3 regions of the Pseudoxanthomonas sp. OG2 genome follow, and region 2 is predicted to be linked to each of the others. Evidence: riboswitches for the same ligand, from Rfam matches in the RefSeq annotation. Region 2 holds a riboswitch; each other region holds the start of a gene.
The links. A riboswitch is a leader RNA that binds a small molecule or an ion and turns the genes downstream of it on or off. The one in region 2 is predicted to bind cobalamin.

Region 1: linked by a shared signal. The riboswitch ahead of btuB (TonB-dependent vitamin B12 receptor) and the one ahead of metE (5-methyltetrahydropteroyltriglutamate--homocysteine S-methyltransferase) in region 2 are both predicted to bind cobalamin.
Region 3: linked by a shared signal. The riboswitch ahead of btuB (TonB-dependent vitamin B12 receptor) and the one ahead of metE (5-methyltetrahydropteroyltriglutamate--homocysteine S-methyltransferase) in region 2 are both predicted to bind cobalamin.

The regions. Positions count from the first base shown of each region.
Region 1 is NZ_JACHYM010000001.1:543-10,030, forward strand. Features, by position in the region: gene FHW78_RS00015 (SapC family protein) at 29-784, shown strand; gene FHW78_RS00020 (OmpH family outer membrane protein) at 827-1,441, shown strand; cobalamin riboswitch at 1,504-1,739, shown strand; gene btuB (TonB-dependent vitamin B12 receptor) at 1,749-3,710, shown strand; gene FHW78_RS00030 (hypothetical protein) at 3,723-4,295, shown strand; gene FHW78_RS00035 (hypothetical protein) at 4,406-4,930, shown strand; gene cobO (cob(I)yrinic acid a,c-diamide adenosyltransferase) at 4,927-5,553, shown strand; gene FHW78_RS00045 (cobyrinate a,c-diamide synthase) at 5,557-6,855, shown strand; gene cbiB (adenosylcobinamide-phosphate synthase CbiB) at 6,852-7,778, shown strand; gene cobD (threonine-phosphate decarboxylase CobD) at 7,771-8,766, shown strand; gene FHW78_RS00060 (cobyric acid synthase) at 8,763-9,488, shown strand, end outside.
Region 2 is NZ_JACHYM010000001.1:2,187,383-2,196,870, forward strand. Features, by position in the region: gene FHW78_RS10000 (acyl-CoA thioesterase) at 1-17, shown strand, start outside; gene metE (5-methyltetrahydropteroyltriglutamate--homocysteine S-methyltransferase) at 89-2,368, opposite strand; cobalamin riboswitch at 2,576-2,818, opposite strand; gene FHW78_RS10010 (alpha/beta hydrolase) at 2,815-4,359, opposite strand; gene FHW78_RS10015 (MarR family transcriptional regulator) at 4,429-4,956, shown strand; gene purU (formyltetrahydrofolate deformylase) at 5,036-5,887, shown strand; gene FHW78_RS10025 (LysR family transcriptional regulator) at 5,912-6,811, opposite strand; gene FHW78_RS10030 (aldo/keto reductase) at 6,946-7,941, shown strand; gene FHW78_RS10035 (TSUP family transporter) at 8,014-8,799, opposite strand; gene FHW78_RS10040 (M20 family metallopeptidase) at 8,941-9,488, shown strand, end outside.
Region 3 is NZ_JACHYM010000001.1:2,766,075-2,775,562, reverse strand. Features, by position in the region: gene cobT (nicotinate-nucleotide--dimethylbenzimidazole phosphoribosyltransferase) at 1-797, opposite strand, end outside; cobalamin riboswitch at 966-1,206, shown strand; gene btuB (TonB-dependent vitamin B12 receptor) at 1,332-3,167, shown strand; gene dinB (DNA polymerase IV) at 3,474-4,544, opposite strand; gene FHW78_RS12655 (PLP-dependent aminotransferase family protein) at 4,761-6,197, opposite strand; gene FHW78_RS12650 (hypothetical protein) at 6,338-6,661, shown strand; gene FHW78_RS12645 (twin transmembrane helix small protein) at 6,690-6,896, shown strand; gene FHW78_RS12640 (hypothetical protein) at 7,062-7,256, opposite strand; gene FHW78_RS12635 (PepSY-associated TM helix domain-containing protein) at 7,253-8,404, opposite strand; partial or broken gene FHW78_RS12630 (TonB-dependent siderophore receptor) at 8,413-9,488, opposite strand, start outside.

The DNA of each region.
Region 1 (9,488 bases), 2.2 Mb from region 2:
CCGATCACAGAAACGAATGGAAGATCCCATGACCACGCAGAACCCCGAATCCGCCACCGTCGCATCCAACGGCGCCGCCGAAGCCAATGCCTGGCCGCTGTTCTATCGCGAACCGCGCGTACTGTCCTCGGTCGAACACGCCCAGTGGCGGGTGCGCCCGACCGGCGTCGGCTTCGCCGCCGCCAGCAATTCCGTACCAGTGGTGATCGGCGAGTTCGCCGCCGCCGCGCGCAACTATCCGCTGGTGTTCGCCGGCCCGGACAACACCCCGCTGGCGGTGCTGGGCGTGGAAGCCGGACGCAACCGCTTCGTCAACGGCGACACCTGGAGCGACGGCGCGTACGTGCCGGCCTACGTGCGCCGCTATCCGTTCGTGTTCGTGCAGACCCGGGATCCGGAAGGCTACGTGCTGGCCATCGATGCCGGCTCCGACGCGGTGATCCCGTCGGGCGAGGAGGGCAATCCGCTGTTCGAGAACGGCGAGCCGAGCGAGCTGACCAGGCAGGCGCTGCAGTTCTGCGACACCTTCACCCGCGAGGACCAGGCCACCCGTACCTTTGCCGCCGCGCTGGCCGAGCAGGGGCTGCTGATCGAACGCAGCGCCAACATCGCCTTCGCGGATGGGCGCCGCAGCAGCGTCGATGGCTTCCAGGTGGTCGATGGCGAAAAATTCGCCGCGCTGCCGGACGCGGTGATCGTCGACTGGCATCGCAAGGGCTGGCTGGCGCTGGTGCACTTCCACCTGGCGTCGCTGGGCCGCTTCAACGACCTGCTGGCCCCCTGATTGAAACCCCACTTCCGTCAACCGGACGACGACAACATTCCCATGTGCAAGAATTCCTCCAACACACTCCGTTTCCTCACTCTCGCCGTGACGCTCACTGCGGCCAATGGCGTCTGCGCGCAGGCGGCTGGCGGCGCGACCGGCTCGCTCGAAGGCCCGGTCGTCGCCGGTGTCTGCTACCTCAGCCGCGAAGCGGTGTTCTCCAACGCGGCCGCCGGCAAGGACGCGGGCGTGCAGTTGCAGAAACTGGTGACCGACGCCCAGGCCGAGATCGAACGCGACAAGAGCCGCGCTGAGGCGGAACTGATCCGCGTGGGCGTGCGCGGCAACATTTCCGCTGACAAGTTCACCCCCGAGCAGAGCAAGGCGGTGCAGGAAGCGCAGGCCGTGCAGCAGCGCGCCAGCCAGCGCTCGCGCGAGATCGAGGCGACCCGCGCGTCGGTGCTGGAACGGATCTCCACCGCCGCCCAGCCGCTCATCGCCGAGGCCTACCAGCGCCACGGCTGCGGCGTGCTGCTGGATCGCGGCATGGTGCTGGCCGGCAACATGAGCCACGATCTGACCGCCGACGTGGTCAAGGCGCTGGATGCGCGGGTCAAGTCGATCCCGGTCACGCTGCAACGCGAGTCCGCGACGCCCGCACCGGGCAAGCGCTGAGCCGCGACGCGCGGCCGCTCCGGCGCACGCCACGGCGCCGGGGCCACACTGCTATCAACTGCTATACTCGCGCCGCCTGAGGTGACCGCCGGCCTGGCCGGTGGTTGAAACGGGAATCCGGTGCGCCGGATCGTGTTCGCACGATCGGCAATTCCGGAGCTGCCCCCGCAACGGTAGGCGAGACAAGGTACCGCAACAGCCACTGTGCTTGATGCATGGGAAGGCGCGGACCGGAAGCACGGATCTTTCCCGGCTTCACTCGCGAGCCCGGAGACCGGCCTTTGAGCGGCGTGACATGCGGTGGGCGATGTCATGGAGGCCGGCTCGTTCCCGGTCGCCATACCACTCTCTTTCCGCCTGTCCTTTTCCATCGCTTCCGCGCGGGCAGGCGCGGTCAAGGAGTGTGTCAGTGCATCCGCAGTCGTCGTTCCACCGCCAGATCCTGGCGGTTTCGTTGTTGCCTTCCCTTTGCTTCACCGCCCCGGCCTTCGCCGAAGCGCCGGCCACCGATCTGGATGGCGTGATCGTCACCGCGACGCGTACCGCGCGGACCCAGGATCAGACCCTGGCCGCGGTCACCGTGATCGATCGCGAGGAGATCGAGCGCCTGCAGCCGGCCTCGCTGCCGGATCTGCTGACTGGCCGCGCGGGCCTGTCGCTGGCCAACAACGGCGGTCCGGGCAAGTCCACGTCGCTGTTCCTGCGCGGCACCGAATCCGATCACGTGCTGGTGCTGGTCGACGGCATCAAGCTGGGGTCGGCCACCAGTGGCGGCGCATCGCTGCAGGACATTCCCGTCGAGCAGATCGAGCGCATCGAAATCGTGCGCGGGCCATTCTCCAGCCTGTACGGTTCCGAGGCGCTGGGCGGCGTGATCCAGATCTTCACCCGCCGGCCGCAGGGGCCGTTCCAGCCCAACTTCAGCGCCAGCATCGGCAGCGAAAGGACCCGACGCGCCTCCGCCGGCATCGGCGGGCGCAGCGGCGATGCCGAGCGGGGCGGCTGGTATGCAATCCAGGCCGCGCACCAGGACACCGACGGCATCAACGCCTATCGCGGCCGGCGCAACTTCGATCCGGATCGCGATGGCTACCGCAACGCCTCGCTGACCGTGCAGGGCGGCTATCGCTTCGACGAGCATTGGGACGCGGAACTGCGGTTGTTCCGCGCCGAAGGCCGCAACGAATACGACGGCAGCCTCAACAACGAGGCCGATACGGTCCAGCAGGTGGTTGGCGGGCGCGTGCGCTACGCGGCCAATGATCGGCTGCGCATCACCGCCAGCGCCGGCGCCAGCGCGGATCTGAGCGAGAACTTCCTCGATGGCGCGTATTCCTCCCACTTCGACACCCGCCGCAAGCTGGGTTCGCTGCAGGCCGACCTGGGGGGCGGCGCGGGCTTGTTGACCCTGGGCTACGACTGGTCCGGCGACGAGGTGGACAGCAATACCCGTTACGCGCGCGATCGCCGGATCAATCGCGGCGTGTTCGGCCAATGGCAGCAGGAATTCGGCCGGCAGTCGTTGCAGGCCAGTGCGCGTCGCGACGACGACAGCCAGTTCGGCGGCGAGACCACGGGCAGCCTGCAATGGGGTTGGGACTTCACCGAACAGCTGCGCCTGGGTGCCAGCTACGGAACCGGCTTCAAGGCGCCCACCTTCAACGAACTCTACTTCCCGGGCTACGGCAATCCGGAACTGGGTCCGGAAACCTCGCGCAGCGTCGAGCTGAGCCTGCGTGGCGATCACGGGCGTGCGCGTTGGGCGCTGCATGCCTACGAGACGCGCATCGACGACATGATCGCGTTCGATGCCTCGCTGGGAGACTCCGGCGGCCCCAACAACATTGATCGCGCCCGCATCCGCGGCATCGAGGCCGAAGGCGCGGTACGGCTGGCGGACTGGGATCTGCGCGCCAGCCTGACCCGGCTGGATCCGCGCAACGATGGCGACAATCCCAACCGCGACAACCTGCTGCCGCGACGGGCGCGAAGCAGCGCCCGCATCGATGCCGATCGCCGCTTCGGCGCGTTCAGCGTGGGCGCCAGCGCGATCGGCGTGGGCGAACGCTACGACAACCTCGCCAACACCACCCGCCTGGGCGGGTACGGGCTGGTCGACCTGCGCATGGGCTACACGCTGACGCCGGCGTGGCAATTGCAACTGGCGGCCTCCAACGTGTTCGACAAGCGCTACGAAACCGCCGCGCTCTACAACCAGCCGGGACGGACCTGGTTGTTGACTGTCCGCTACCAGCCCGCAACCCACTGACCGGAGCACAAGATGAAACCACTGTCACGGCCTTTCCATCTCGGTCTGCTCACCACCTTCGCGGTGCTGATGATCGCCACCCGTTACCATCACTTCGGCGATGTCCTGCATCTGCCGGACGCGTCGATGGCGATCTTCTTCCTGGGCGGCCTGTACCTGCGCGGACACCTGCCGTTCCTGGGCTTGCTGGGGCTGGCGGTGGGCATCGACTGGGCGGCGGTGGAACTGGCCGGCGTCAGTGATTTCTGCGTGACACCTGCCTACGCCTTCCTGCTGCCGGCCTACGCGGTGCTCTGGTACGGCGGCCGCGCCTACGCGCCGAGGATGGCGCAAGACTGGCGCGGGCTGTGCGGCGCGCTGCTGGTGGCGCTGGCCTGCGCCTCGCTGTCGTTCCTGATTTCCAACGGCGCGTTCTACTGGCTGGGCGGGCGCTACCCGAATCCGGAATGGTCGCAGTACCTGGCGCGGATCTGGCAGTGGGGACCGCTGTTCGTGCGGACCACGCTGACCTACGTGGCCAGCGCATTGCTGGTGCATGGCCTGTTGCTGGCTACCCGTCGTCGTCCCGCCTCCCTCGGCACCTGATCAGGAGAACCGCGATGTCCGCAAAGCACCTGTCCGTCACATCCGAACCCGCGCTGCCGCTGACGTCCACGCGTGCGCAGCTCCTCACCGGCATCGCCCTGGCGCTGCTGATGATCGCCACCCGCGGCCAGCACTTCGCCAGCGTGGATGCGCTGCCCAGCGCATCGTGGGCGGTGTTCTTCCTGGCCGGCGCGCTGCTGCGGCCGATGTGGACGCTGCCGGCCTTCTTCGTGCTGTCGTCGCTGCTGGACTTCGGCAGCCTCGCCAACGGCACCATCACCGACTGGTGCCTGTCGCCGGCCTACTGGGCATTGGCGTTCGCCTACGCGGCGCTATGGCTGGGCGGCCATGCGTATCGCGGGCTGCACCGGGACCACGCGGGCACGGTACCCCGCCTGGCATTGACGCTGGCGGTGACGGCGAGCGTGGCCTACCTGTTGTCCAAGGGCGGTTTCTATTTCTTCTCCGGGCGCTATCCGGAGCCGACCCTGGACGGCTTTCTCGCCCGCATTCCGCACTACTATCCGCGCGCCCTGGGCACGCTGGCCGGTTACGTGGGCGTCGCTTTCCTGGTTCGCGCATGCCTGCGCGGGCTGGCCGCACGCGCCGCCTCCCGCCAGGGCAGCCCGGCATGAGCCGCGGTTCGGAACGCCGCGGGCTCAGCGAGGAGGAGCACTATCGCGAACGCGCCCAGCGCAAGAAGGAACTGGTCGATCGCCGGGTCGCCCGCGCCACCATCGACCGCGGCGTGCTGGTGGTGAACACCGGCAATGGCAAGGGCAAGAGTTCCTCCGGTTTCGGCATGCTGGCGCGCAGCCTGGGACACGGCTTCCATTGCGGGGTCGTGCAATTCATCAAAGGCAGCTTTTCCACCGGAGAGGAGGCGTTCTTCCGTCGCTTCGACGAGGACGTCGATTATCGTGTGATGGGCGAGGGCTTCACCTGGGAAACCCAGGATCGCGAGCGCGACATCGCCGCGGCCGGCGCGGCCTGGCAAGAGGCCGCGCGGATGCTGTCGGATCCGGCCTATGATTTCGTCCTGCTCGACGAACTCAACATCGCCCTTAACAAGGATTACGTGCCGTTGGACCAGGTGCTCGCCGCGCTGGCCGCGCGACCGCCGCGCCAGCACGTGGTCGTCACCGGACGCGGCGCGCCGCAGGCACTGATCGACGCGGCCGACACGGTCACCGAGATGCGCCTGATCAAGCATGCGTTCAAGGCGGGTATCAAGGCCCAGCACGGTATTGAACTGTAGACCATGGATTCCGAAACCTTCCGCTGTCCGGCATTGCTGGTCTCCGCGCCCGCTTCGGGGCAGGGCAAGACCAGCGTGACCGCCGCGCTGGCCCGCTGGCACCATCGCCAGGGCCGTCGCGTGCGGGTGTTCAAGACCGGTCCGGACTTCCTGGATCCGATGGTGCTGGAACGCGCCAGCGGCGCGCCGGCCTACCAACTGGATCTGTGGATGACCGGCGAGGCCGACGTGCGCGCACGCCTGCACGCGGCGGCGGGCGAAGCCGACCTGATCCTGATCGAGGGCGTCATGGGTCTGTTCGACGGATCGCCCTCCAGCGCGGATCTGGCGCAGGCGCTGGGCGTTCCGGTGCTGGCGGTCATCGACGGATCGGCGATGGCGCAGACCTTCGGTGCGCTGGCGACGGGGTTGGCGCGCTATCGCGAAGGTCTGGCCGTGCATGGCGTGGCCGCCAATCGCATCGGCAGCGCCCATCACGCCGATCTGCTGCGCGGCAGCCTGCCGGCGGATCTGCACTGGCTGGGCGCGTTGCCGCGCGATGCGCAACTGGCGTTGCCGGAGCGTCACCTCGGTCTGGTGTCGGCCGGTGAACTCGGCGACATCGACGCGCGGCTGGATGCGCTGGCCGATGCCTGGGGTGTTCATGCGGCCACAACCTTGCCCCCGCCGGTGGCATTCGCGCCGGTGAATATCGAACCCGTACCGCCGTTGCTGCGTGGCCTGCGCATCGCGATCGCCCGCGACGCGGCGTTCTGCTTCCTGTATCCGGCCAATCTGGATCTGCTGCGCGCGGCGGGCGCGGACCTGCGCTTCTTCTCGCCGCTGGCGGGCGAGTGCTTGCCCGACTGCGACGCGGTCTGGCTGCCCGGCGGTTATCCGGAGCTGCATCTGGCGGTGCTTTCGCAACAGCATGAATTGCACGCAGCGCTGCGTGCGCATCGCGATGACGGCAAGCCGATGCTGGCCGAATGCGGCGGCATGCTGTTCGTCCTGGAGGCACTGACCGGCAAGGACGGCGAGCGTGCCGCGATGGCCGGACTCATGACGGGCGAAGCGGCCATGCAGCCGCGACTGGCCGCGCTGGGCCTGCAATCGGTCGAACTGCCCGAAGGCGTGCTGCGCGGACACACGTTCCACTATGCCCGCGCGGAGTTGGCCTCCGTTCCGCTCGCCGTCGCCAGCAACCCGAATGGTGGTCCCAGCCGGGAAACCGTCCATCGGGATCGCCGCCTCACCGCCAGTTTCGTCCACTTCTATTTCCCGTCGAATCCGCAGGCCGCGCTGCGGTTGTTCCTGCCATGACGCCGGTGCTGGCGATGCTGGCCGGCGTCGGCCTGGACACTTTGCTGGGCGAACCCCGCCGTTGGCATCCGCTGGTGGGATTCGGCCGCTGGGCGGACTGGCTCGAACGTCGCCTGCATCGTGATGCGCGCGGCGCGGGAGCGCTCGCGTGGAGTGTGGCGGTGCTTCCGCCGGTGGCCGTGGTCGCAGGCGTGGACGTCTGGCTGCGACAGGAATTCCCGTGGCTCGCGACCGCGTTTGCGGCGGTCATGCTGTACCTGGCCATCGGCCGGCGCAGTCTGGGCGAGCACGCGCGTGCGGTGGAGGATGCATTGGCGGCCGCCGAGCTGGACGCCGCGCGCCAGGCGGTCGGACGCATGGTCAGCCGTGACACCGGCGGACTCGATGCCTCGCAGGTGGCCGCGGCGGCCACCGAATCGGTGCTGGAGAACGGCAGCGACGCGGTGTTCGGTGCGTTGTTCTGGTTTGCCGTGCTCGGCGCGCCCGGCGTAGTGCTGTATCGGCTGGCGAACACGCTCGACGCGATGTGGGGTTATCGAACCCCGCGCCATTTGCGTTTCGGCTGGGCCGCCGCGCGGCTGGACGACCTGCTGAATCTGCTGCCCGCGCGGCTGACCGCGTTGAGCTATGCCTTGCTGGGCCGGACCACCGGCGCGCTGCGTTGCTGGCGTGCGCAGGCGGGGCAATGGAAGAGTCCCAACGCCGGGCCGGTGATGGCGGCGGGTGCGGGCGCGCTGGGAGTCCGGTTGGGCGGACCGGCGCCATATCACGGTGTCTGGCAGCAACGTCCGCCACTGGGCGAGGGCAGGGCGGCGGACCGGGCCGGCATCGCGGCGGCGCGACGATTGGTGAACCGCGGCGTGGTGCTGTGGTTGGCGATCGCGCTGATCATCGGACTCGGATGGGAGATGCTGCATGCTTGAACATGGCGGACGCCTGCTGCGCGCCACGCGGCAATACGGAATCCCGGCGTCGGACTGGCTGGACCTGTCCACCGGCGTCAGCCCGTTTCCGTGGCCGGTGCCGGAACTGCCGGCATCGGTCTGGCACCGACTGCCGGAGGATGACGATGGCCTGATCGAAACCGCGCGTGCCTACTACGGTGCGCCGGATCTGCTGCCGGTCGCCGGGTCGCAGGCGGCGATCCAGGCCTTGCCGCAGTTGCGGGTTCCCTCGCGGGTGGGCGTCATCGCCCCCGGTTACGCCGAACACGCGCATGCATGGCGGCGCGCCTGGCACGAGGTGGCGACCCTGCCTGCCGGGGAACTGCTGGCGCAGGCGCATCGCTTCGACGTGGTGGTACTGATTCATCCCAACAATCCCGGCGGCGAGCGCTTCGGCTCCGCGCAGTTGCTCGAACTGCACGCGCGCCTGGCCGCGCGTGGCGGCTGGCTGGTGGTCGACGAAGCCTTCATCGATGTCGAGCCGGACGCCAGCCTGTGCGCCGAGACCGCGCGGGAAGGCCTGATCGTGCTGCGCTCGGTCGGCAAGTTCTTCGGCATGGCCGGCGCGCGGGCGGGATTCGTCTGCGCATCGCCCCTGCTGCTGGACGCATTGCGCGAACGGCTGGGACCCTGGACGTTGAGCGGTCCCAGCCGCCATGCGCTGCGGCTGGCGCTGGCCGACAAGGCCTGGCAGGCGTCGGCGCGTCCACGCTTGCGGGCCGCCGGCGAGCGGCTTTCCGGAATCCTGCGTGCGGCCGAGCTCGAACCGGCCGGCGGTTGCGCGCTGTTCCAGTGGTGCCATCACGCCGATGCGCGCGCATTGCACGAGGCGCTGGCGCGGCGCGGCATCCTGACCCGGTTGTTCGACACGCCGGCCAGCCTGCGCTTCGGCCTGCCGGCGGATGAGGCGGGGTTCCTGCGCCTGCGCGACGCACTCGCCGGCATCCACGCGGAAGCCATCGCATGAACGCGCGCGTGCTGATGGTGCAGGGCTGCACGTCCGATGCCGGCAAGAGCACGCTGGTCACCGCGCTGTGCCGCTGGCTGCAACGCCAGGGCGTGCGGGTGGCGCCGTTCAAGCCGCAGAACATGGCACTCAACTCGGCGGTCACGATGGACGGCGGCGAAATCGGGCGCGCGCAGGCGGTACAGGCGCAGGCGTGCGGGCTGGCGCCGCATACGGATTTCAATCCCGTGCTGCTCAAGCCCGACAGCGACACCGGTGCGCAAGTCATCGTCCACGGACGCGCGGTCGCGCGCCTGGGAGCCAGCGCATATCACGACTACAAGCGGGTGGCGCTGGAAGCGGTGCTCGCCTCGCACGCGCGGCTGTGCGCCGGCTACGACGCGGTGGTGGTGGAGGGCGCCGGCAGCCCGGCGGAAATCAACCTGCGCGCCAACGACATCGCCAACATGGGGTATGCGGAAGCCGTCGATTGCCCGGTGATCCTGGTGGCCGACATCGATCGCGGCGGCGTGTTCGCGCATCTGGTCGGCACCCTCGCATTGCTTTCGGAAAGCGAACGGCGGCGGGTGAAGGGTTTCGTCATCAACCGTTTCCGCGGCGACATTTCCCTGCTCGAACCGGGATTGGCCTGGCTGGAGCGCGAAACCGGCAAGCCGGTGCTCGGCGTGCTGCCTTACCTGCAGGGCCTGCATCTGGAAGCGGAGGACGCACTGCCCGTCGCC
Region 2 (9,488 bases):
CGGTCGTGCAGGGCTGAGGTCCGTCCCCCTCCGCTGACCGCGGATGCCGTGGCGCGCACGAGGCTGCGCGCGCCACGGCCCGGCCGCATCACGCCGCGGCCCGCATCCTCTTCGCCGCCTCCACCATCGCCTCCAGCGCCGCGCGGGTCTCCGGCCAGCCACGCGTCTTCAGCCCGCAGTCCGGATTGACCCAGATCTGCTCCGGTGCCAGTACCTCCCGCGCCTTGTCCAGCAGGGCGTGCATCTCGCCGCTGTCCGGAACCCGCGGCGAATGGATGTCGTACACGCCCGGCCCGATCTGGTTCGGGTAGCGGAACTTCACGAATGCGTCCAGCAGTTCCATCCGCGAGCGCGAGGTTTCGATGGAGATCACGTCGGCGTCCATCGCCGCCACGGCTTCGATGATGTCGTTGAACTCGGAGTAGCACATGTGGGTGTGGATCTGGGTTTCGTCGGTCGCCACCGCGGCGGTGATGCGGAAACATTCCACCGCCCAATCGAGGTAGCGTGACCATTCGGCCCTGCGCAGCGGCAGGCCTTCGCGCAAGGCTGGTTCGTCGATCTGGATTACGCCGATGCCGGCGGCTTCCAGGTCGCGGACCTCGTCGCGCAACGCCAGCGCGATCTGCCGGCAGGTCCGCGCGCGCGGCTGATCGTCGCGGACGAAGGACCACTGCAGCACCGTCACCGGTCCGGTCAGCATGCCCTTCATCGGCCGGGATGTGAGTGATTGCGCGTGCCGCGACCAGCGCACCGTCATCGGCGCCGGCCGCACCACATCGCCGAAGATGATCGGCGGCTTCACGCAGCGGGAGCCGTAGCTCTGGACCCAGCCGTTGCGGGTGAAGGCGAATCCGTCGAGCTGCTCGCCGAAGTACTCGACCATGTCGTTGCGCTCGAACTCGCCGTGCACCAGCACGTCGATGCCGAGTTCCTCCTGCACGCGCACGCAGCGCGCGATCTCGGTCGCCAGGAAGGCGTCGTATTCCGCATCGGGCAGTTTCCCGGCGCGGTTGAGCGCACGGGCCTGGCGTACTTCCGGCGTCTGCGGAAAGGAACCGATGGTCGTGGTCGGATAGGGTGGCAGGCGCAGGCCGGCCTGCTGGCGCGCGCGGCGCGTGGGATAGGGCGAGGAACGATGGGCGGCCGCGGGCGTCAGCGCGGCCAGGCGCTCGGCCACCTCTTTCCGGTGCACGCGCGCGGAACGGCGACGGCTTTCGTGGCGCTCGCGGGCGATGGCCAGCGCCGGCCCGGCCGCGGGCGCATCGTCCAGGGCGGTCGCCAGCAGGCGCAGTTCCTCCAGCTTCTGCCGCGCGAACGCCAGCCAGCCACGCAGTTCGGCATCCAGCCCGGTTTCGCCTTCCGCGTCCACCGGCACGTGCAGCAGGGAGCAGGAAGGCGCCAGCCACAGCCGGTCGGCACCGACATGGCCCTGCGCGTAGCGCGCGAGCACCAACGCGTTGTCGAGGTTGGCGCGCCAGATGTTGCGGCCGTCGATCAGCCCGAGCGACAGCGTCCGCCCCTCCGGCATGGCTTTCAGCACGGCGTCGAGTTGGTCCAGCCCGCGCATCAGGTCCACATGCAGGCCATCGACCGGCAGGGCCGCCACCAGCGGCAGGTTCGCGCCCAGGTCGCCGAAATAGGTGGTCAGCAGCAGCTTCGGGCGCGTCGCTTGCGCCAGGGCGGTGTAGGCGTGCCGGTAGGCCTGTTGCAACGCCGGGTCGGCGTCCAGCACCAGGCAAGGCTCATCGATCTGCACCCATTCGGCGCCGGCGGCGGCCAGCCGCGACAGCAGTTCCGCGTAGGGTGGCAGCAGGCGTTCGAGCAGCGCCAGCGGATCGCCGCCATCGCTTGCCTTGGACAGGCGCAGGAAGCTCACCGGTCCCAGCAGCACCGGCCGCGCATTGAAACCGGCCGCATGGGCCTCGTTGAACTCGCTCAACGGCTTGTCGCCACGCAGGCGGAACGTTTGCTCGCGATGCAGTTCCGGCACCAGGTAGTGGTAGTTGGTGTCGAACCACTTGGTCATTTCCAGCGCGCGCAGGTCCACGCCGTCCTGTTGCCGCCCCCGCGCGAGGGCGAAATAGGCCGCCAGCGGATCCACGTCCGCCAGCGCGCGATAGGGTTCGGGGATGGCGTCGAACAGGAAGGCGGTGTCGAGCACGTGGTCGTACAGCGAAAAGTCGTTGCACGGCACGACATCGACGCCCGCGTCTACCTGCAGGCGCCAATGGCGGAGGCGAAGCCGGCGCGCGGCGGCGTGCAGTTCTTCGCCGGTGGCGTCGCCGCGCCAATGGGCTTCCAGTGCCCGCTTGAGTTCCCGGCGCACGCCGATGCGCGGGAAACCGAGATTGCCAACAGTCGTCATGATGCATGTCCTCATTCGTGGTCGGATGAGGAACGAAGGACCGCGCCGCCTTCATCGCCGATGGCGATGGCGGACAACGCCAGCGACCTTCGCCCCCTCGGGCGAACCGGAACGGCGAAGGGAGGCGCACGGACTTGCGCGCGGACGCGACGCGTCCGCGGCAGTTCCGGGCACCTCCCCTCGGAAGTTCCAGGTCATGCGGAAGACTTCGGGTCTTCCGGCCAAGGCAGGTCTTCGGGCTCATGGACGTCGGCCCGATCCGGGGATCGGGGCCGGCCTACTGTCCGCCGCTTCCCGGCCCTTGGGGGCCAGTGCCGATGACGGGGGTCGTTTCCAAATACCGCTGCGGGGCAGCGCCGGAATGGGGCTTTTCGGCCCGCACCGGCTTCCCTATTAATTCCATCTCTTCATTCGCATGAAGAGATGGAAACCCTGGCCCGGGCACGTTACGGCGATGCGACCGCTGCGTCAAGCGGCCTTCCTCGCGGGATACGGCCCGCCACCTTGGCGGGCGCGGCAAAAGCCGGCACGGTGAAGGTCGGGGAAGACAGGGTCACTTCCGTCGGCAGATCGCGAAGCTCTCCCGTGCGCAGGAAACGGTGGACCGCTTCCCGGGCCGCCGGCTCGTTGCGCAGCTGATAGAACGTGCCGTCGTGACCACCGCGATGGATCACGATGGCGTGACCATTGCGCAGGTAGGGCAGTTGCGCCAGCGCGTTGTCGATGGGCGTGGAGGTATCCCAGTCGCCGTGCACCAGCAGCACCGGCGTATCGATCGGCCGCAGCTGGCGGTAGTCGTCGCCCAGATCCGGTGTCGGCCATGCCGACGCGGCCGCCAGGTAGGGCGCGAAGCCGCCCTCGCCGAGATAGGCGCTGGCCGGATCGTGGCGCAGGCGGAACTCGTGAGACGGCGTGATGCCCAGGCTGGTGTCGATCAGCGGTCCAATCAGCTTGTATTCCTGCGCCTGCCGGCCCCTGGCCACTTCGCGGGCCCAGTCCGTGTAGCGGCCGTGGTACAGCGACAGCACGAACGCGGGCCAGGTGTGCGGCACGCTGGCCTCGGCCAGCAGCGAAGCCTGCAGGTCGGCCAACCCGATCACCACCGATCCACCGCCATCCTGCGGATCGACCGTGATCGGCTGCCGCGCGAAGCGTTCGCGCAGCGCGTCGATGGCGGCCATCAGTCCGCCCGTCGGCAGATACGGCGCCAGGCCGGGATCCCGATCGGCATCGAAGGCGATGCGCTGCATCGTCGCCAGCAGCGGCGATGGCATGTCGTAGCCGAAATCCAGCGGCTCCACCGACGACAGCACGGCGCGCGCGACGATGTCCGGATGCGAGCGCATCACCGCGAAGCTCCATTGCGATCCAAAGCTGCCGCCGAACAGGCTGATGCGCGGGTAGCCCAGCGCGCGACGCAGATCGTCGACGTCGTCGGCGCAGGCGTCGATGGTGTAGCCCGCCAGATCCTTGTCCGGATGCGCGGCGATGGCCGAGGCGGCGCGACGAAGCGCGTCGTCGATGTCATCCCGCGCGGTGTATTCGCGGTCGCGCGGCCACGCCGGCGACATCGCGGTCAGTTTTTCACCGCGCTCGCTGTAACCGCGCTGTTCGATGATGACCAGATCCGCGGTGTCCCGATAGGTCAGCCAGGATCCGAGCCGATTGCGCGCGGTCTCGGTATCGCCGTCGAATGCCTCCAGCACCGCCAGGCCCGGGCCACCGGGCAGCCAGAAGACGGGCGGCGCACCGGTGGGCACACGTGCGCGGATGCGGGCGAAGCCCACCCCGATCAGGCGGCCGCCGGTGGCACGGCGGTTTTCCGGTACGTACAGCGTGCCGATTTCGTAGGGCACCGTCGTACCATCCGCGGCGCGGACCGTCGCCGCGGTGACCACGATGTCGCCGGCGCGGCGCGCCTGCGCGAAGGCGCCGGAAGCGATGGAACCAAGCATCATCACGACAGCCGACAACCAGAGCCTGCGCTTCATGGGCGGATTCCCGACGATGGGGTGGGCGTAGCCTCGCTCCACAGATATCTTTATGTCAAGATATTTTTCATGACGACCCCACCGACCGATATCCCGCCCTCCCCCGCTCCCGACCTGATCGACCAGCTGCTGGCGGACTGGCGCCGCGAACGGCCCGATCTGGATGCTTCCGCGATGGCGGTGGCGGGCCGCGTCCTGCATCTGGGCCGCCTGCTGGAGGCACAGGCCGACGAATGCCTGAAGGCGCTGGAACTGAGCTACACGGAGCTGGACCTGCTGGCGACGCTGCGCCGCTCCGGCGCGCCCTACCGGCTGTCGCCGACCGACCTTCGCCGTTCGGTGCTGCTGACCTCCGGCGCGATGACCGCCTGCCTCAACCGACTGCAGCGGCGCGGCCTGCTTCGGCGCGAGGCGGATCCGCGCGACGGCCGTTCCCTGTTCGCGGTGCTGACCGCCAAGGGCGTCAAGCTGGCGGAGCGCGCCATCGCGCTGCGTTTCGAACAGGCGCGCCTGGCCGTGGCCGGACTGGACGCCGGGGAACAGGCGACACTGGCGGGACTGCTGCGCAAGCTGGGCCAGGGCATGGCGGCGGACTGAGGCGGACCGCGCCGGGTCCGCGCGGTGCGGCGACACCGCGCGCGGCCTACACTGGCCCGCCCACCCGTGCCCCGGCTCCATGCGCCACGATCACATCCTGACCCTGTCCTGTCCCGATCGCACCGGCATCGTCTACCGGGTCACCGGGCTGCTGTTCGAGTCGGACTGCAACATCATCGACGCGCAGCAGTTCGGCGACGAGGAATCCGGGCGCTTCTTCCTGCGCGTGCATTTCGACGTGCCGTCCGCGGCGACCCTGCCGGCACTGGAAGCGCGCTTCGAGACGCTGGCCGAAGCGTTCGGCATGGAATGGCGAATCCACGATGCGCGCCGCAAGGCGCGCCTGCTGGTACTGGTCAGCAAGCAGGGACATTGCCTCAACGATCTGCTGTTCCGCGCGCACAGCCGGCAGTTGCCGGTGGAGATCGCGGCGGTGGCGTCCAACCACGCGGACTTCGGCCCGCTCGCCGCCTCCTATGGCGTGCCGTTCCACCATCTGCCGGTGGATGCGGGCAATCGTCCCGCGCAGGAGCGGCGGATCCTGGATCTGGTCGAATCCGGGCAGGTGGATCTGGTGGTGCTGGCGCGCTACATGCAGATCCTGTCGCCGGAGCTGTGCGACGCGCTGTCCGGGCGCGCGATCAACATCCACCACAGCTTCCTGCCCAGCTTCAAGGGCGCGCATCCGTACCACCAGGCGCACCGGCGCGGGGTCAAGATCATCGGCGCCACCGCGCACTACGTGACCCGCGATCTCGATGAAGGACCGATCATCGAGCAGGACATCGCGCGGGTGGATCACGCGATGACGCCGCGCGATCTGGTCCGGCTGGGCAGCGACACCGAATCGCTGGTGCTGGCGCGCGCGGTGCGCCGGCACGTGGAGCACCGCATCCTGCTCAACGGGCATCGCACGGTGGTGTTCCGCTGATGCGCGCGGAAACCGGAACGGCGCTCAGGGCGGCGGCAGCACTTCGCGCAGGTAGTCGATGAACACCCGCAACTTGGGCGGCAGGTGTTCGCGCGCCGGGTAGTAGATGTGGAAACCGGCGAACGGCGCCTGCCAGGCTTCCAGCACCCGTACCAGCGCCCCGCTGCGCAGTTCCGCTTCGACCTGGGACTCGAACACCTGCGCCATGCCCAGGCCCTGCCGCACCAGCACCAGGCCGAGATCACTGTCGTTGACGATCAACCGGCCACCCACCTCCACCTCGAAATCGCAACCCTCGCGGGTGAACTCCCACGCCATGATGCGGCCGTTGCTGCGCCGGTAGCGCACGCAGGCGTGGTGCACCAGGTCCGCCGGTTCGGCGGGCGCGGGATGGCGGCGGAAGTAGTCGGGGGTGGCGACGATCGCCTGCCGCTGCATCGGCCCGATCGGCAGCGCGATCATTTCCCGGGCCAGCGATTCGCCCAGGCGGATGCCGGCGTCGAAGCCGCCACCGACCAGATCCGCCAGCGCCGGATCGACGAACAGTTCCACCTCCACCTCGGGCCAGCGCGCCATGAAGCCGGGCAGGTGCGGCGCGATCATGCGCTCGGCCACCACCCCGGGCAGGTTGATGCGCAGATGCCCGGCGGGCCGGTCACGCAGGAAGTCCATGTCGCGGAAGGCCTCGTCGATCTGGCGCAGGCCCGGCGCGACCTGCTGCAGGAAGCGCTGGCCGTGTTCGGTCAGCGCGACCCGGCGGGTGGTGCGGTTGAACAGGCGCACGCCGAGCTGGCGTTCCAGCGCGCGCACCGTCTGCGACAGCGCCGAGGGACTGACCTCCAGCTCCAGCGCGGCGCGGGTGAAGCTGGCGTGGTGGGCCACCCGCGCGAAGGCGAGTACGGCCGGCAGCGGATGGGACGCCATTGTGAAGCCTTGCTTCAAACAGGATTCGGATATTGCGTCTTTATCGACGCAATCGCCAGTTCTATCGTGCCCGGGTCGCGTCTGCCCGGCATCGCCGTGCCGGCGTGCCCTCCCCCATCCGCAAGGAGTTCCCGATGAAAACCCGCATGCTGGGCCGCAATGGCCCGACCGTCTCCGCCCTGGGCCTGGGCTGCATGGGCATGAGCGCCTTCTACGGCGGCCGTGGCGAAGAAGGCGAATCCATCGCCGTGATCCACCGCGCGCTGGAGCGTGGCCTGACCCTGCTGGACACCGCCGACATGTACGGCCCGCACACCAACGAAGTGCTGGTCGGCAAGGCCATCGCCGATCGTCGCGATCAGGTGTTCCTGGCCACCAAGTTCGGCATCCGCATGGACCCGGCCGACCCGCACGCGCGTGGCGTCGACGGCCGACCCGAATACGTGCAGGCCGCCTGCGAGGGCAGCCTCGAGCGGCTCGGCGTGGATCACATCGATCTGTACTACCAGCACCGGGTCGATCCGCAGGTGCCGATCGAGGACACCGTGGGCGCGATGTCGCGCCTGGTCGAACAGGGCAAGGTGCGTTTCCTCGGCCTGTCCGAGGCCGCGCCGGACACCATCCGCCGCGCCCACGCGGTGCATCCGATCACCGCTGTGCAGACCGAGTACTCACTGTGGTCGCGCGAGCCCGAGAGCAACCACGTGCTGGATACGGTGCGCGAACTGGGCATCGGCTTCGTGCCCTATTCGCCGCTGGGACGCGGCTTCCTGACCGGCGCGATCCGTTCGCTGGAGGATTTCGACGCCGACGACTACCGCCGTCATTCGCCGCGCTTCCAGGGCGAGAACTTCGCCCGCAACCTGGCGCTGGTGGACCGGGTGCACGCGCTGGCCGCGGACAAGGGCGTGACCGCCGGCCAGCTCGCACTGGCCTGGGTGCTGGCGCAGGGCGATGACCTGGTGCCGATTCCGGGCACCAAGCGCCTGCGTTACCTGGAGGAGAACCTGGACGCGCTGGACGTGGTGCTGGCACCGGAGGAACTGGTCGGCATCGAAGCCGCGTTCCCGCTGGAAGCGGTGGCCGGCGATCGCTACACCGCCGCCGGCATGGCGATGGTCAGCCGCTGAGGAGCAGCCGCTGAGGATCGGCGGATCCCGCCACGCGCCCGGCCATCGCCGGGCGCGTGGTGGCAGGTTCCGTCACAGGCCCAGCCACTGGCGCAGCGGATGCGCCGGATCCGCCAGCAGGCGGATCGCCAGCGCGATGGACACGGTCACCAGCAGCGGCTTGATGATTTTCGCGCCCTGCTTCATCGCGAAACGCGAACCCAATTGCGCGCCGATGAACTGCCCGGCGCCCATCGCCAGGCCGACCTTCCACAGCACCGCGCCGGTGGCGAGGAACACCGCGAAGCCGCCGACGTTGGAGCCGAAGTTGAGGAACTTGGTGTGCGCGGTGGCCTTGAGGATGCCGTAGCCGGCCAGGCTGACGAAGCCCAGCATCAGGAACGAGCCGGTGCCCGGGCCGAACACGCCGTCATAGAAACCCACCACCGGAACGAAGCCGAAACCGAATGCGGTCACGCCCATGCGGCGATGCTTGTCCACGTCGCCGATGTTGGGCTTGAGGCCGAAATACACCGCGATGGCGATCAGCAGGAACGGCAGCGCCATCTTCAGCCAGTCCCCCGGCACCACCGTCGCCAGCAACGCGCCGCCCACCGCGCCCAACGCCGCCATCAGCGCCATCGGCCATTGCATGCGCAGGTCCACGTGGCCATGGCGCGCGTAGCTCCAGCTGGCCGACGCGGATCCGAACAGCGATTGCAGCTTGTTGGTGCCCAGCGTCTGCAACGGCGGAATGCCGGCCAGCAGCATCGCCGGTATGGTGATCATGCCGCCACCACCGGCGATGGAATCGATGAATCCGGCCAGCAGGCCGGCAAGGAACAGCAGCAGCAGGACCTGCAGGGCGATCTCGGGCATGGGTGTTTCTGGGGGAAGGGACGGCGGCGGCTCCTCCGGCCGCTCGGACCTTGTGGGACGCGTGTGACAATGATAATCGCGATGCGCACTGCGCGACGGGAAACGGCTAGCATCGGACCGTCCCCGATACGGAGTTCGATGATGCGCGTCGCCCTGCCCATCCTTCCGCTGCTGTCCGCATTCCTGCTGTGCCCCGCCCAGGCGTGGGCTTCCGACACCGCGCAACGTCCCGAGGTGGCCGCGGCCGCGCGCGATTTGCAGGACAAGGTGCTCGCCTGGCGACGCGACTTCCACCAGCATCCGGAACTGTCCAACCGCGAGGAACGCACCGCCGCGCAGGTGGCCGCGCACCTGCGCAAGCTGGGCCTGCAACCGAAGACCGGCGTCGCGTTCCATGGCGTCACCGCGGTGATCAAGGGCGGCAAGCCGGGCCCGCGCGTGGCGCTGCGGGCGGACATGGACGCGTTGCCGGTGACCGAACAGACCGGCCTGCCGTTCGCCTCCAAGGCCACATCGACCTACCGCGGCGAGACCGTGGGCGTGATGCACGCCTGCGGCCACGACGCGCACACCAGCATCCTGATGGGCGTGGCCGAGGCCTTGGTGGCGATGCGCAAGGATCTGCCGGGCGAGGTGCTGCTGGTGTTCCAGCCGGCCGAGGAAGGCCCGCCCAGCGGCGAGGAAGGCGG
Region 3 (9,488 bases), 580 kb from region 2:
AAACCGTCCACCAGCACCGGTACGCCCCGCTGGGCGGCGGCGATCATCGCGCCGGCCATCGCGGCGATTTCCAATCCACCGACACGACGCAGCGCCTCGCGCGCGGGCTGCGGGTGCGCGGCGATGTGCGGACGGTGCAATGCAAGCGCGTCCGCGATCACCCGTTGCTTGTGCGCAATCCGATCGCCCTGCAATCCGGTACCCGCGCCGACCAGTTCCTCCAGCGGCAGGTCCGCCAGCGCGCAGGCCAACGCGCTGGCCGCGGTGGTGTTGCCGATGCCCATTTCGCCGAACACGAACAGATCGGCGTCGCCGGCCGCTTCCACCGCGCGCCTGCCCGCCGCCAGCGCATGCGCGAGTTCATCCTCGCCCATCGCCGCTTCCACGCTGAAGTCGCGGGTGCCCAGGCAGGGCTTGTCGGCGTGCACGCCGGCGATGGGCTGGCTGCCGCGGGTGCCGGCATCCACCAGCCGCAGCGGCAGACCGAGTTCGCGCGCCAGCACCGAGATCGCGGCGCCGCCGTGGGCGAAGTTGTGCAGCATCTGCACCGTCACCTCGGACGGAAACGCCGACACGCCCTGGGCGACCACGCCGTGATCGCCGGCGAACACGATCACCGGCACCCGTGCCAGCGTCGGACGATCGGCGCGTTGCAGCGCCGCCAGTTCCACCGCCAGGGTCTCGATGCGGCCCAGCGAGCCCTGCGGCTTGGTCAGCTGATCCTGGCGCGCGCGCGCGCGTTCGGCGTGTTCGGGGGAAGGTTGCCGGCAATCGGCGAGGATCCAGTCGGAAGACACGAGGCGATTTCTTGCGGCGAGGGAACCGGGATTCTACGGGAGGCCTCGCGCCCATCCCCGTCCGCCCCGATGCATGCCTTGTCTTGCCCGCTTTCCATCGATGCGCGCTGCCGCCCGGGCGCGGCCCGCCCATCCACAGGCTCGGCATCCGCCAGACCGGTATCTGGTAGGATCGCCGCGCTTTCTGGTGACCCGCGGACGATTCCGCCCCGGGTTGAAACGGGAAGCCGGTGAACCCGCGCACGCCATCCCGGCGCTGCGGGTGATTCCGGCGCTGCCCCCGCAACGGTAAGCGAGCCAGGACAGGGCATACGCCACTGTGCATCCGCACGGGAAGGCGCCCTGGCCGGCGATGGTGCCGCCATCGCGCTCGCAAGCCCGGAGACCGGCCCGAAAGACGACTGGTTGCGACGCGGCGGGCGTTGCGGCGGCGAGCGCCGTGCGTACGGCCGTTTCCGCTGTCTTCCCGTTCCCGCGTTGCCGCCTCCCCTCGTTATGCCGCGCGGGAGCGCGCGGCGCATGGAGCCGATTGCAATGCCACCTATCCGTACCCTGTCCCTGGCCGTCACCCTGGCGCTGCCGGGCCTGGCGCTCGCCCAGGACGCCGCCACCGAACTGGACGAAGTCGTCGTCACCAGCACCCGCACCGCGATCGCGCTGGAAGACAGCCTGGCGCCGGCGCAGGTCATCGATCGCGCCGACATCGAGCGCAGCCAGGCGACCTCGCTGCAGGATCTGCTGCGCGGCCGCGCCGGCATCAACCTGACCAATGCTGGTGGCCCGGGCAAGCAGACCTCGCTGTTCCTGCGCGGCACCAACTCCAGCCACACCCTGGTGCTGATCGACGGCGTGCGGGTGAACTCGGCCGACTTCGCCGCCGCCGCCATCCCGGATCTGCCGCTGGCGCAGATCGATCGCATCGAGATCGTGCGCGGCCCGAACTCCAGCCTGTACGGCTCCGAGGCGATCGGCGGCGTGATCCAGATCTTCACCCGCCGCAACCAGGGCACCTACGCGCCGCACTTCCAGATTGGCGGCGGCAGCAACGGCCTGCGCCAGGCCAGCGCCGGTTTCGGTGGCGGCGGCGAACGCGGCTGGTTCGGTGCGGATGCTTCCTACCAGCGCACCGACGGCATCAATGCCTGCCGGGGTTCGGCCACGCTGTTCAAGGGCTGCTATGCGGACGAACCGGATCGCGACGGCTACCGCAACGTCTCGGCCAGCCTGCGCGGCGGCTACAAGCTGACCGACACGCTGACCGCCGAGGCCAGCGCGCTGCGCGCCGAAGGCGCGAACCGGTACGACGGCTACTACAACTACACCGAGAACGTGCAGCAGGTGTTGAATGGCAAGGTCCGCTACGTGCCGACCGACCGCTTCGCCCTGACCGTCAACGTCGGCCGCAGCGACAACGAGACCGACAACTACCGCAACGAAGTCGATCACGACAGCACCCACAACACCCACCGCAACACCGCCAGCGCGCAGGCCGACATCGGCCTGGGCCAGGATCAGTTGCTGACCGTCGGCGCGGATTGGTACATCGACCATCTCGACAGCACCACCGACTACGCCGCCGACAGCCGCCGCAACACCGCCGGCTTCGTCGAGTACCAGGGCAAGTTCGGCGCCCACCAGTTGCAGGCCAGCGTGCGCAACGACGACAACGAGCAATTCGGCAACCACACCACCGGCAACCTCGGCTGGGGCATGAGCTTCGGGCGCGGCTTCAAGCTCAGCGCAACCTACGGCACCGGTTTCAAGGCGCCGACCTTCAGCGATCTGTACGACCCGTGGAGCGGCAACCGCGACCTGGAGCCGGAGAAATCGAAGAGCCTCAATGTCGGTATCGCCCAGAACGGCGACGCCTGGCGCTGGGCGCTGGATCTGTACGAGACCCGCATCGATGATCTGATCACCTATGACGGCAGCAGTTTCGCGATGGTGCAGGTGGACGAGGCCCGCATCCGCGGCGCCGAGTTCACCGTCGACGTCACCCTGGCCGGCTGGGATCTCTCCGCCCAGCTCAGCCACACCGACCCGCGCAACCGCAGCGCCAGCAACAACGACAAGCTGCTGCCGCGCCGCGCGCGCAACACCGGTCGCATCGACGTGGATCGCGCGTTCGGCGACTTCCGCGTCGGCGCGACCGTCAATGGCGCAGGCTACCGCTACGACGAGCTGACCAATGCCACCCGCCTGGGCGGCTTCGCCACCGCCGACCTGCGGCTGGAATACGCGGTCACCCCGGAATGGACGTTGCTGGCCAAGGTCGACAACGTGTTCGACCGCGAATACGAAACCATCGCCTGGTACAACCAGCCCGGTCGCGAATACGGCCTGAGCCTGCGCTACCAGCCCAAGCGCTGATTGCGTGCATGAAAAAGCCCGGCAGACGCCGGGCTTTTTCTTTTTTGCCATCCCTCCCTTGTGGGAGCGACGTAAGTCGCGATACCGGAAAGCCGGAAACTCCGGAAAAGCTCGCGACTCACGTCGCTCCCACAGGGAGACATCCGGGTTACGGAGATTTATCGAACAATCCTTGCTGCTCGACCGCGAGTGCCGGGCGCCTTGTTGCCTTTCTCCCTTGTGGGAGCGACCTAGTCGCGATACCGGAAAGCCGGAAACTCCGGAAGAGCTCGCGACTCACGTCGCTCCCACAAGGAAAAATCCAGGTTACGAGGCGTCTTCAAACAGCCCGGGCTGCTCGACGACATCCTCGCGATCGCGGAAGCCGGACAGGCCCACGCCGACCAGCCGGTACAGGGTGTCGGCCGGCAGGTCCACGCGTTCGCGCAGGGCCAGCGCGATGGCGGTGAACTCCTCGAGGGTGGCCGGCGGCGCTTCTGGGGTGAAGCTGCGGGTGAGGATGCGGAACTGCGCGGTCTTCAGCTTCAGCACCACGGTGCGGCCGACGCGATCGGTCTTGCGGGTCGCTTCCCAGGTCTTGCCGGCCAGGCGCCGCACCGCCTCGCCGATGTCCGCCAGCGGCACGTCGCGCTCGAAGGTGTCCTCGGCGGAAATCGACTGCACCGGCTGATCCGGTTCCACCGGGCGCTCGTCGACGCCGCGCGCACGCCGGAACAGGCTGCCGCCGAAACTGCCGAAGCGCTGTTCCAGTTCGATCTGCGACCACTCGCGCAGTTCGCCCACGGTGCGGATGCCCATCGCGTGCAGCTTGCCCAGCATCACCTTGCCGACGCCGGGAATCCGCTCCACCGGCAGCGGGATGAGGAAGGCGTCCACCTGACCCGGCTTGATCACGAACAGGCCGTCCGGCTTGCGCCAGTCCGAGGCGATCTTGGCGAGGAACTTGTTCGGCGCCACCCCGGCGGAGGCGGTCAGCGCGGTTTCCTCGCGGATCTGCGCGCGCACGGCCTCGGCGATGGCGGTGGCCGAAGGCAGGTCGGTCTTGGGCGCGGTCACGTCCAGGTAGGCTTCGTCCAGCGACAGCGGTTCGACCAGATCGGTCTGGCGCAGGAAGATCTCGCGCACCTGCCGCGACACCGCCTTGTAGCGCGTGAAGTCCGGCGGCACGAAGATGCCGTCCGGACACAGCCGTTCGGCGCGCACCGCCGGCATCGCCGAGCGCACGCCGAAGGTACGCGCCTCGTAGGAGGCCGCGCACACCACCGAACGCGCGCCGCGCCAGGCCACGATCACCGGCTTGCCGCGCAACGACGGATCGTCGCGCTGCTCCACCGACGCGTAGAACGCGTCCATGTCGATATGGATGATCTTGCGCATGCCGGCGGTATTGTAAGAGTCCTGCCGCCCTCTTTTCCTGTGGGAGCGATGTCGGTTGCAATGGCGGGAACCTTACCCTGAGGAAAAACTCGCGACTGACGTCGCTCCCACAAGTGGGGTTATGGATGGCAGGGCCAAGGATTTGAGAATTTTTCCTTGTGGGAGCGACGTCAGTCGCGATGGCCGGAATCGTCCGCTGAGGGAAAAGCTCGCGACTTACGTCGCTCCCACAGGTGGGGACAGGAAGGCGGTGGCCAGCGTGCCCAGAGTCGTGATGGCCTGTTCGGCGCGTGCGTCCAGCGGATGGCCGTAGTTGAGGCGGATGCAGTGGCGGAAGGCGCGGCTGGCGGAGAACATCGGTCCGGGCGCGAGGCTGATGCCCTGGGCGAGCGCCTGCCGGTGCAGGGCCAGCGCATCGACCTGCGACGGCAGTTCCACCCACAGGAAGTAGCCGCCCTGCGGCCGGGTCATCCGCGTGCCCTCGGGGAAGTGCCGGGCGATCGCGCCCATGTATTCCTGCTGCTGCCGTTCCAGCGTCTTGCGCAGGCGCCGCAGGTGGCGCTCGTAGCCACCCTTTTCCAGGTACACGGCCAGGCCGAGCTGGCTGGGCGCCGAGGTTGCCAGCGAGAACGTCAGCTTGTGATGGGCGATCTCGCGCCGGTAGCGACCCGGCGCCACCCAGCCCACCCGATAGCCCGGCGCCAGGCTCTTGGAGAACGATCCGCAATGCAGCACCCGTCCGCCGAGGTCGAACGCCTTGGCCGGCGGCGGGCGGCGTTCGCCGAAATACAGCTCCGCGTAGACGTCGTCCTCGATCAGCGGGATATCGTGACGATCGAGCAGGTCCACCAGCGCCCGCTTCTTCTCGTCCGGCAGGGTGCAGCCCAGCGGATTCTGGAAACTGGTCATCAGCCAGCAGGCGCGCGGACGATGGCGTTCGATGGCCTGCGCCAGCGCGTCCAGATCGATGCCTTCGCGCGGATGGGTGGGCACCTCCAGCGCGTGCAGGCCATGCCGTTCCAGCGCCTGCAGGGCGGCATAGAAACAGGGCGATTCCACCACCACCGTATCGCCGGGCCGGGTGACCGCCTGCAGGCACAGGTTCAACGCTTCCAGCGCGCCGTTGGTGATGACGATCTCGTCGGCCGACACCTGCACGCCGGCGATCAGGTAGCGCAGCGCGATCTGCCGGCGCAGCTGGATCTTGCCGGGGGTCAGATCGTCCACCGTGCTCCACGGATCCAGCGATTGCGCGGCGCCGGCCATGGCCCGGCCCAGTTTGTCCAGCGGATACAGCAGCGGGCTGGGAAACGCCGAACCCAGCGGCACCACGTCGTGGACCATCGCCGATTCCAGCACCTCGAACACCAGTTCGCTGACGTCCACCGGCCGCGCGCCATCGGCTGGCTGCGAGGCGCGCTCGGGCTCCGGCGGCAATGGCCGCGCGTCATCGGCCACGTAGTAACCCGAGCGCGGGCGCGAGCGGATCAGGCCGCGCGCTTCCAGCAGGTAATAGGCCTGGAACACCGTGGCCGGACTGACCTTGCGGCGGGCACTGGTCTGGCGCACCGACGGCAGCCGCTGGCCCGGCCGCAGCAGGCCGTCACGGATGGAGCGGGCGATGTCCTCGGCCAGGGATTCGTAGCGCTTCATGGGAGCCTTCCAAATCAACCGGTTACCGACATGGCGTCAAATCTGATCCGGTTTTCTGGCAAGGATTCTGATTCTTGGACAACTGCTCCGCAATGCCTAGGATCCCCTCCAGACTTCTCCTTCCCGCAAGCCCCGACTCCATGAACGCGCAGGTCGAACTCAATCTGGCCCTGATCCTGTTCCTGCCCTGGTTCGCGATCCTGGCCGCGCTGTACTGGATCTACCCGCGCCAACCGCGCGGTACCGGCCGGCGCCTGTTCGACACCATCGCGCTGGTGCTGGCCACCGCGCTGTCGGCCTGGGGCATGCACTGGGGTTTCCTCAACGCCGATCCCAATGCCGGCGCGATCTGGAAACAGGTGCTCGCCACCTCCGTCGCCTACGGCCTGTTCCTGATGGTGATGACCCTCGCCATCACCGTGCGGGCCTGGTGCATGCCCGCTTCCCCCGCGCGCGCCCGCTGACGCTCGCCCACTTCACCGGACCACGTCCATGAAACTCCTGCTCGTCCTCGGCTTTCTCGGCATCATCATCTACAACCTCGGCGCCGGCCTGTACTACATGCTGGTCGACACCGGCGGCAGCAAACGCACCGTCAACGCGCTGACCCGGCGCATCGGCTTCTCCGTGGCGCTGATCGTGATAGTGATGATCGGCATCGCCAGCGGCTGGATCCAGCCGCACGGCGTGCTGAACTGATTTCGTCGCCAGCGGGTGGCGTTCGACACGCCACCTCGTCCGGGCATCGCGTCAAGAAGCGGCGCCATGCCGATTTCGATCCGACTCAGGCCCGCGCCGTCCATGTACAGGCGGTGCTGCCGCCACTAGGCGCCCTGCACGCGCGCGATTCGGATCCGGGATAGATCAGGAACGCCGGCCGCGCTCGCGTTTGACCCAGGCGCGTATCGCCAGCGCCACCAGCGCGGTGAACACCAGCCACGACACCAGATTGAACAGGCCGTCCCCCATCAGCGCGCTGACCAGTCCGACCAGGCTGGCCAGCGTGATCCACGCCGGTGCCACGAACGGACTGGAAGGACCGCGTCGGGCCCGGCTCATGCCTGCGCCTCGCCGTTGCCGACCAGGCCGCTGCGCTCGATTTCGGTGACGCGCGCCTCGGTGCTGCCACGCTTGAACCACAAGTACAGCCCGGACACCAGCACCCCGATGGTCAGCAGGTCCAGCAGCGCCCACAGGATCTTCAGCGGCATGCCGCCGTAGTCGCCGAAATGCAGCGGCTGCGAAAGCAGCAGCGTGGTCATGTAACCGGGCAGTTCCGGCCTGGCGGTGAGTTCGCCGGTTTCGGCGTCGATCAGCACCGGGCGATACAGGCGTTCGGTCAGCGGCGTGTCGCCGTGCATGAACACGCCGTAGTGGTGATTGCCGCTGTACCCGGTGCCCGGGAAGCTCACGAACGCCGGCACCATGTCCGGCTCGGACGCGCGCGCCGTCGCCACCGCCGCGTCCAGCGAGGCCAGTTTTGCGGATCGCGGGCGGTCCTGGTAACGCGCGGCGAACTCGCCGAGCTGTTCGGCCTGCCACGCCTGTTCCAGCGGACCGGCCAGCGTGTTGATCGCGCCGGTGATGCCGACCACGAAGGCCCAGCCCAGCGTCACCACGCCCAGCACGTTGTGCAGATCCAGCCAGGCCAGCCGGCGGCTGCGACCGGTCCGCAGCGTGCCGAACGGCAGCTTGCGCATGAACGGACCGTACAGCACCAGGCCGGACACGATCGCCACCGCGAACAGCAGCGCCATCGCGCCCAGGAACAACATGCCCGGCAGGCCGACGAAGACGTCGGTGTGCAGCCGGTAGAGGAAATACATCACCCCTTCGTTGAACTGCGCCGCCGGCAGCACCTCGCCCGTGTACTGGTGCAGCACCGCGGTGTGCATCTCCGGCGGCGGCGTGTCCGGCCGCGCGCCGGTGTTGACGTAGACGCTGGGCGAATGGTCGTCCCAGCCGAAGAACAGCGGCACGTCGCCCGGATACTTCGCCAGCGCCTTTTCCACCAGCACGTCGATGTTGGCCGGCTGCGCACCCGGCGCCGCCGCCTCGACTTCGGGATCGGCGCCGGTGAGGTGGCTGATTTCCTCCCAGAACACCAGCGGCAGGCCGGTCAGGCACAGCAGCAACAGGAACAGCGTGCACACCAGGCTGGTCCACTTGTGGACCAGGAACCAGGCCTTGAGCGTGCTTCGCTGCATGGCGGGCCTCAGAAGCGGTAGGTGACGGTGCCGGTCACCATGCGCGGATTGCCGCTGAAGCAGTCACCGAAGTTGCGGCACGGCGCGTAGTACGCCTTGTCGAACAGGTTGGTGATGTTGAGCGCCATCGTCCAGGACGGCATCTGCAGTTCCAGCAGCGCGTCGGCCAGTGTGTAGCTGGGCGTGCGCACCACGATGCTCGCACCGGTGGAGACGGTCGAACCCACATGACGGCCACCGATGCCGGCGCGCAGCTTCATGCCGTCGCCGATCTCGAAGCCCTTGGCGACCCAGACCGAGGCCAGATCCTGCGGGGTGTCGTTCAGGCGCTTGCCCAGTTCCGGGGTGAAGTTGCTGCGGGTGACCTTGGCGTTGTTGTGGCTGTAGGCGGCGGTGACGGTGAAATCGTTGTCCGACACATAGGCGGCTTCCAGCTCCACGCCCTTGGACTCGATTTCACCGGTCTGCACCGTGTTCAGCACGTTGTCCGGGTCGTTGGTCTGGCGGTTGGTCTCGGTGATGCGATACACCGCCAGGGTGGCGAACAGGTTGCGGCTCGGCTGCCACTTCACGCCGGTCTCTTACTGGTCGCCGCGCATCGGCTCGAACGCGCGGCCGTACAGATCCTGGCCCGGCACCGGCAGGAACGACTCGCTGTAGCTGATGTACGGCGACAGGTTGGCGCCGATGTCGCCGATCACGCCGATGCGGTAGGTGGTCTCGTTGTCGGTCTTGTCGCGCAGGCCCTGGGTCTTGGACCGCACGTGGTCGCGACGCGCACCGAGCACGAGCGACACGCGGTCCGCATAGCGGATCTGATCCTGCACGTAGACGCCGGTCTGGGTGGTGCGCTGGTCGGGCAGCCGCCCCCATTCCGGGATGGTGACGCCGGTGGAGACCGGGTTGTAGATGTCGATCGGCGTGCCGGCGCCCGAGAAGCTCAGCGCCTCCTCGCGGAAGTCGGTGTAGTCCACGCCGGCCAGCAGCAAGTGGCGGAACGCGCCGGTGGCGAAATCGAACTGCAGCGCGTTGTCGGTGGTCAGGATCCGGTTGTCCGGCTTCACGCCGTAGGACAGCCGGTTGA